2 regions of the Amphritea sp. HPY genome follow, and region 1 is predicted to be linked to the other one. Evidence: predicted binding sites of a transcription regulator. Region 1 holds the regulator's gene; the other holds the start of a gene.

What was found. The regulator sigma-54, encoded in region 1, starts transcription at its own class of promoters, with help from an activator protein. The targets are predictions, from matches to a motif close to TGGCACNNNNNTTGCTNT.
Region 2: a site for sigma-54 is predicted at 1,554-1,571, ahead of ACQUQM_RS18195 (amino acid ABC transporter substrate-binding protein). Genes of this name have one in related genera too.

What each region holds. Positions count from the first base shown of each region.
Region 1 covers NZ_CP194015.1:3,362,734-3,366,518, forward strand. The annotation lists gene lptB (LPS export ABC transporter ATP-binding protein) at 1-246, shown strand, start outside; gene ACQUQM_RS14980 (RNA polymerase factor sigma-54) at 287-1,780, shown strand; gene hpf (ribosome hibernation-promoting factor, HPF/YfiA family) at 1,839-2,129, shown strand; gene ptsN (PTS IIA-like nitrogen regulatory protein PtsN) at 2,145-2,603, shown strand; gene rapZ (RNase adapter RapZ) at 2,609-3,466, shown strand; gene ACQUQM_RS15000 (HPr family phosphocarrier protein) at 3,492-3,761, shown strand.
Region 2 covers NZ_CP194015.1:4,077,469-4,081,253, forward strand. The annotation lists gene ACQUQM_RS18190 (amino acid ABC transporter permease) at 1-350, opposite strand, end outside; gene ACQUQM_RS18195 (amino acid ABC transporter substrate-binding protein) at 455-1,468, opposite strand; gene ACQUQM_RS18200 (FKBP-type peptidyl-prolyl cis-trans isomerase) at 1,812-2,537, opposite strand; gene ACQUQM_RS18205 (TIGR02444 family protein) at 2,640-3,137, opposite strand; gene ACQUQM_RS18210 (ATP-binding cassette domain-containing protein) at 3,158-3,785, shown strand, end outside.

The DNA.
Region 1 (3,785 bases):
CTTGATGAGCCATTTGCCGGTGTCGACCCAATCTCGGTCAGCGATATAAAGCAAACCATCAAGCATCTGCAAAAAAAGGGAATCGGCATTCTCATTACCGATCACAATGTCCGCGAGACTCTGGACATCTGCGAGCAGGCCTATATTGTAAGTGAAGGATATATCCTTGCTCAGGGCTCACCGCAGGATATACTGAACAACCAGCAGGTAAAACAAGCCTATCTTGGCGAACAGTTCCGTCTCTGATAATAATGATCCAGCATTACGGTAAAGTGATCTCTATTTTATGAAGCAAGCGTTACAACTTAAAATCGGTCAGCACCTGACGATGACCCCACAGTTGCAGCAAGCGATCCGCTTGCTCCAGCTATCGACGCTTGATCTGCAGCAGGAGATCCAGGAAGCCCTGGAATCGAACCCGATGCTGGAAGTTACCGAAGAGGAGCACCACGACTCTTCCGAGCAGGAAACGCCTGTGGCGACCAGCGAAGCCGGGGAAGTAGTAGTCAAAACCGAAAGCGAAGAGACCCAGGTTGCCGATAGCGACTGGAATGAAAATATTCCTGAAGAGCTGTCCACAGATAGCTCCTGGGAAGATACCTTCCAGACAGTTTCAACCTCGACCTCAAGCAGCAGCGACTTCTCAGACATGTCAATGGAGTCTAACGATACCTCTGACGAAACCCTGCAGGACCACCTCAGCTGGCAGCTTAACCTGACCCCGATGAGCGATGTCGATCAGCTGATCGCAACCAGCCTGATCGATGGTATCGATGTCGATGGTTACCTTACAGTCACTCTGGAAGCGATTCACGAGCACTTCCTGGCCCAGGATGAAGAACAACTCAACAGTATTGAACTGGATGAGATTGAAGCCGTACTACGCCGTATTCAGCAGTTTGATCCACCTGGCGTTGCCGGGCGCAACCTCGGAGAGTGCCTCAGCATTCAGCTTCAGCAGATGCCGGAAGATACTGAATTCCGACGCGAGGCGATCAAGGTCGTCACTCAGTACATCCATCTGCTTGGTAGCCATGATTACAAGCAACTGATGCGCAAGGCGCGCCTCAAAGAACACCAGCTGCAGCAAGTTATCGAACTGATTCAGACCCTCAACCCAAAACCTGGCGCAATGATCACCAGCAGCCAGTCTGAATACGTTACTCCCGATGTACTGGTGCGTAAAGAACAGGGGGTCTGGCACGTACTGTTAAACCCTGAGGTATCACCCAAGTTACGTATCAATGATGGTTATGCCGGCCTGATCAAGCGTGCCGATAGCAGCCCGGATAATACTTACCTGAAAAACCACCTGCAGGAAGCGCGCTGGTTCATCAAGAGCCTGCATAGCCGCAACGACACCCTGCTAAAAGTTACCCGGGAAATAGTTGCCCGCCAGGAAGGTTTTCTGGAGCATGGCGATGAAGCGATGCGGCCGATGGTATTACACGACATAGCCGATGCCGTAGAGATGCACGAATCGACAATTTCACGGGTTACCACGCAGAAATTCATGCACACCCCGACCGGCATCTATGAGTTGAAATACTTCTTTTCCAGCCACGTCAGCACCGCAAATGGTGGCACCTGTTCATCAACCGCTATCAGGGCACTGATCAAGAAACTTGTCGCAGCAGAAAATCCGGCCAAGCCACTGAGTGATAATAAGATCGCACAGCTGCTGGATGATCAGGGCATAAATGTTGCGCGCCGAACAATCGCAAAATATCGCGAGTCGCTTAGCATTCCGCCTTCTAATGAACGCAAGCGTCTGGTTTAATAATATTATTTAGTGGGAAACGGGCTCAGTCCCGAATATAGACAACTAGGAGATTACCATGCAGATCAATATCACTGGTCACCACGTTGAACTGACTGATTCAATGAGCGAATACGTACACTCTAAATTTGGTAAACTGGAACGTCATTTCGATAACATTACTAATGCACAGGTAACCCTGAGCGTGGAAAAAACCCGCCAGAAAGCCGAAGCTGATGTCCGCGTTGCCGGCGGTCAGCTATTTGCTACCCACGAGCACGACGATATGTACGCAGCAATTGATGGCCTGATCGACAAACTCGACCGTCAGGTAATCAAGCACAAAGAAAAAATGAAAAATCACAAATAGTAGTATCTATCCATAATGTTAATTAATGAACTGCTGTCACCTTCAAGGGCCATCTGCGCCCTCGAAGGCGGTAGTAAAAAACGCACCCTTGAAATTGTCAGCCGACATATTGCCGAACAACAACCGGAAATGACCGCCGATGAAATATTCAGCGGCCTGATCAACCGGGAACGACTCGGCAGTACAGGCATCGGAGAAGGGGTTGCGATCCCCCATTGCCGGCTCAGGGACTGTAACCAGGCACTGGGTATTCTTATTCAACTGGACCAGGCCATAGAGTTCGACGCTATCGATGGTAAACCGGTAGACCTTCTATTTGTTCTGCTGGTGCCGGAAGAAGCATGCGATGAGCATCTGCAAACCCTGGGTAATCTGGCAGAGCTGTTCAGTCAGGAAACATTCCGTGAACGCTTACGCAGCGCTCAATCCAATCGCTCCCTGTACAATGCCGCAGTTGAATTTCAGGCGGGCTGATACTAGTGAAACTAATTGTTATCAGCGGCCGCTCCGGCTCCGGCAAATCCACCGCACTTCAAGCACTTGAGGATGTCGGCTTTTACTGCATCGACAACCTCCCGGCACTGCTGCTTCCGGAGCTGGTCAATCAGATTCTCACCCAGCAGGATCACCCGCCGCAACTGGCAGTAAGCATTGACGCCCGCAACCTGCAGAGTAACCTGCAACGCTTTCCTGAAGTTTTCCTGCAGTTACGACAAAGCGGCAAAGTAAGCTGTGAAATCCTGTTCCTGGATAGCTCAGAAACAACCCTGTTAAAACGCTATAGCGCCACCCGACGCAAACATCCCCTGTCCGATGATCAGCAAGGCCTGCAGGAATCGATCAGTTATGAGCGCAAACTACTGGAGCCCTTAGCTGACCTGGCCGATATCCGTATCGACACCACCCGCATGTCGCTGTACGAGCTTCGCGACAGCATCAAACTCCGGGTTGCCAAACGGCAAGAGCAGGCATTATCAATTCAGGTTGAATCCTTCGGCTTTAAGCATGGTGTACCACTGGATGTAGATTTCACCTATGACGTACGCTGTCTGCCAAACCCATACTGGATACCAGAACTGCGCGGCCATACGGGACAGGAACAGCCGGTCATCGATTTTCTTGATCAACAGACCGAGGTACAGGAGATGCTTGCGGATATCATCGCGTATCTGGAAAAATGGCTGCCCTCCTTCGAGCGTAACAACCGCAGCTACATCACCATTGGCATCGGCTGCACCGGCGGTCAGCACCGTTCGGTCTATATCAGCGAGCGATTGGCTGGCCATTTCCGGACAACTATGGATAATGTGCATATTCGACATCGGGAGCTATCCTGAGCCACAGTAACACCGGAGTCCGACTATGCAGGAAAAGCAGATCACAATTATCAATAAGCTGGGCCTGCACGCCCGTGCTGCGGCCAAACTGATCAACGTAACCAGCCAGTTTTCAGCGGATATCCAGCTCATAAAAGATGGTCGCAAGGTCGACGGCAAGAGCATTATGTCCGTGATGATGTTAGCCGCCAGCAAAGGCACCGATCTGACGGTAACCACCGATGGCGAAGACGAACAACAAGCCCTGATCGCAATTGAAACGCTAATTAATAACCGTTTCGATGAAGAAGAGTAACTTCGCACCTTATTCCTTTAAAAA
Region 2 (3,785 bases), 710 kb from region 1:
GCGATAATACCCATCACGGCAACCAGAACCGTATTCAGCAAGCCTATTACAAAGGTCATGCCATAGGTAGACTCCTCGGTATACTCGATCAGGGTCTGAGATATTCCGAAGCCGGCTTCCTGAAACAGGAAGTCAAAACCGGTGGTAACACCAAGCCGTTCAAGGTTGGTAAGGGTCGTCGTGACTATTGAGTAGAAGAACATGCCCAGGACTGCCAGCAACAGCACCTGAAACAGTAACGATCGCTTTTGGGGATCGTTCCAGAACTTTGGCCGATTCTCAGGTGCCGCTTTTGGCTGCGGAGAACCACCGTCGGGCTTTTGACCCGGATTGGAAATGTTGGAGGACATTACTAACTCCAGTTATCAACATACAGATCATCCCGCTATAAGATAGATTCCTGCAGCAGGAACAAAAACGGCCAGCCCCGGGGCTGACCGTTGATCGAGCTGTATTAACGCATAGGCGGTGCGTATTGCAGGCCACCTTCATTCCACAACGCGTTGATACCACGCTCCAGACCTAATGGCGATCCTTTACCTACGTTACGCTCGTAAGCTTCACCGTAGTTACCCACTTGCTTAACAACCTGGTATGCCCAGTCATCAGCCAGACCAAGGCCTTTACCTTTAGGTCCGTCCAGACCCAGCAGACGCTTCACGTTCGGATCAGCACTTTCAGCTTTCATCTTATCAACGTTAGCCGATGTCAGACCCAGCTCCTCAGCGTTCAGCATCGCATTATGCGTCCACTTCACTATGTTAAACCACTGATCATCATTCTGTCGCACTACCGGGCCCAGAGGCTCCTTAGAGATAACTTGTGGTAACGCAGCGATTGAGGAAGGGTCCTGCATCCGGGTGCGCAAGCCAGCAGCCTGAGACAGGTCAGTGGTAAAGGCATCGCAACGACCAGAATCGAAGCTTTGCGCCGCCTGGTCATTAGTATCAAATACTACCGGCGTGTAGCTAATGCCCTTAGAACGGAAGTAGTCCGCCATATTCAGCTCAGTGGTCGTACCGGACTGTACACAGACCGTCGCACCATCAAGTTCTGAAACACTTTTCAGCCCCAGCTCTTTCTTCACCAGGAAGCCCTGGCCGTCGTAGTAGTTAACACCCGCGAAGTTAATACCCAGCTGAGTATCACGGGTCTGGGTCCAGGTAGTAACCCGGGACAGCATATCGATCTCACCGGAAACCAGCGCAGTAAAACGCTCTTTTGCGGTCAGCGGGATAAATTTAACTTTTGTTTCATCGCCCAACACAGCTGCAGCAACGGCACGACACAGATCGACATCCAGGCCTTTCCAGTTACCTTTATCATCAGGCACTGAGAAACCGGGCACACCACTGGTTACACCACACTGCAGCGAGCCACGCTCCTGAACGGATTCCAGGGTGCCCGCCATCGCGGAGCCGGAAACAGCCATCATCAGAGCGGTAGCAGAGATCAGGGTTTTCTTCATCGGGTAGATCCTCTTTCATGTAAACGCATTGTTTTAAGAAAAAAAGCGGTCCGCATAGAAACGGTTGAATTACATAAGTTGAGGCTCAGCAAAGAGCATTCCACTTTTTATTTTTCTTATTTGGTTTAGTGCTTAATTAGTTTCTCAGTCTAGCAACGTATTGCGTGCTGTACAGAAAACACTAAGCATCTCTTAGACTTGCAGCTTATTATAATGTTGAAAAGCGCTCACAAATGAACTGTCAAAAGCGCTCATAATTACTAACAAAATCAGTCAAAAATGTTTTTTTGACCAAAAAAAACCACCCGGAGGGTGGTTTTCGTATATCGATCAATATTGCAGTTTATTCCGCAGGATTTACTTCCAGAAGTTCAACTTCAAACACCAGCGTTTCATTCGGGCCGATCGCTTCGCCCATACCGCCCGGCCCGTAAGCCAGGTCAGCAGGCAGTACCAAGCGAGCTTTACCACCCGGCTTCATCAACTGCAGACCTTCGGTCCAGCCAGGAATAACACCATTCAAAGGAAAAGATACCGGCTCGCCACGACTGTATGAGCTATCGAAATCGGTGCCGCTAATCAGGCTGCCACGGTAGTGTACTTTAACGGTATCTGTCGCTGCCGGGCTATCGCCATTACCGGCGGTCATCTCTTCGAACTGCAGACCGCTTTCAGTGGTCACAACACCTTCTTTCTTGCCGTTCTCAACCATAAATGCCTGACCCTTAGTCAGGTTGTCTTCGGCCATTTTAGTGAACGTAGCCTGTTGCTCAGCTACCTTCTTCTGCTGGAATGCCATCATGGTGGCTTCAACTTCTTCCGGTGTCAGCAGCGGCTCTTCACCAGCATAGACTGACTCCACAGCACGGCGTAATGCTTCAATGTCCAACTGTTCGACATCAGACTTAAGCCGCTCACCCAGCATCAGGCCCAGGCTATAACCCAGCTTCTGCTCTTCAGTTTCAAGGGTATAAGGTTTCTCTACTTCGGCGACTTTCTGCTCTTTTTCAGAGCCACAACCGACCAGCATCACACTTGCTACAGCTATCGCCACCAGCGTTTTTTTCATCTTCATTCCTTAATATTCGGGTATCTGTAATCAGCAGTTAGTAATCCATTAAACTGAAAAGTTCCGGCAATTACCACCGTATTCGTCAACTGGCGGCAATAGTTAAGGTTTCAGCTTGATTATCAACATCTCTAACAAAGCTTCTAAGCTCGCCGAAGGTTTAATATTACGGTGCTGCAGGCAGGCCCGAAGATTGCTGCGGGCCAGATCAGACAGGTCACGTTCACTCGCGCAACAATCATCGGCCAGTTGATATAACCGATTCAGTTCCACCCGCTCGGCTTCCAGCTCGGCCTGTTTAAATTGCTGATAGCAGTTATTAAAACCCTGTTTATCCAGGCTCTGTTGCTGGCGTTGCTCCCGCACCCGGTAACGCAGCTGACGCAACGGCAGCAACACCGAGTCATGCCATTCAGACAGTTGCCTGTCATCCAGTAACTGCCCGCCCAGCAAGCGTTTTTCCCGAGCCAGCCAGATAGCAAACAGCAGTCGATTTACACTCAGGCCGAAATCATCCTGCAACCGCAGGCAGGTCGCTGCTACTTCAGGATCAGAATATATCTTCAGGGCAAAGTCCCAGAGCCTATTATCGTCTGACATCTGTGTTAAAATCCGCCGCCATGATTCAGTTAAACCAACTTAGCTTACAACGGGGCACCCTGCGCTTACTAGATAAAGCGCAGCTGACCATCCACGCCAATCAGAAAGTCGGCATTATCGGTGCAAACGGCGTCGGCAAATCGTCGCTGTTCAAACTGATTATGGGGCAGTTACAGCCGGACGAAGGCGACCTTCTGCTACCATCGAACCTGACTATATCCCATATGGCGCAGGAAGTAGCCGATAGCGATCGCAAGGCGCTGGACTACATTCTCGATGGTGACCACCGCCTGCGCCGTATTCAGCAGCAGCTTGCCAAAGCCGAGCAGAACGACAACCACCATCTGATCGGCAGCCTGCACGCCGAACTCGATGCAATTGATGGCTATAGCGCCGAATCCCGGGCTCACCTGTTACTCAATGGCCTGGGCTTTGTCACAGGCGATGCCGAGCGACCGGTCAAAACCTTCTCCGGTGGCTGGCGGATCAGGCTGAATCTGGCCCAGGCGCTGATGTGCCATTCCGATATTCTATTATTGGACGAGCCGACCAACCACCTGGACCTGGATGCCACTATCTGGCTGGAACAGTGGTTACGCAGCTATCCTGGCACCCTGCTGCTGATCTCCCACGACCGGGATTTCCTCG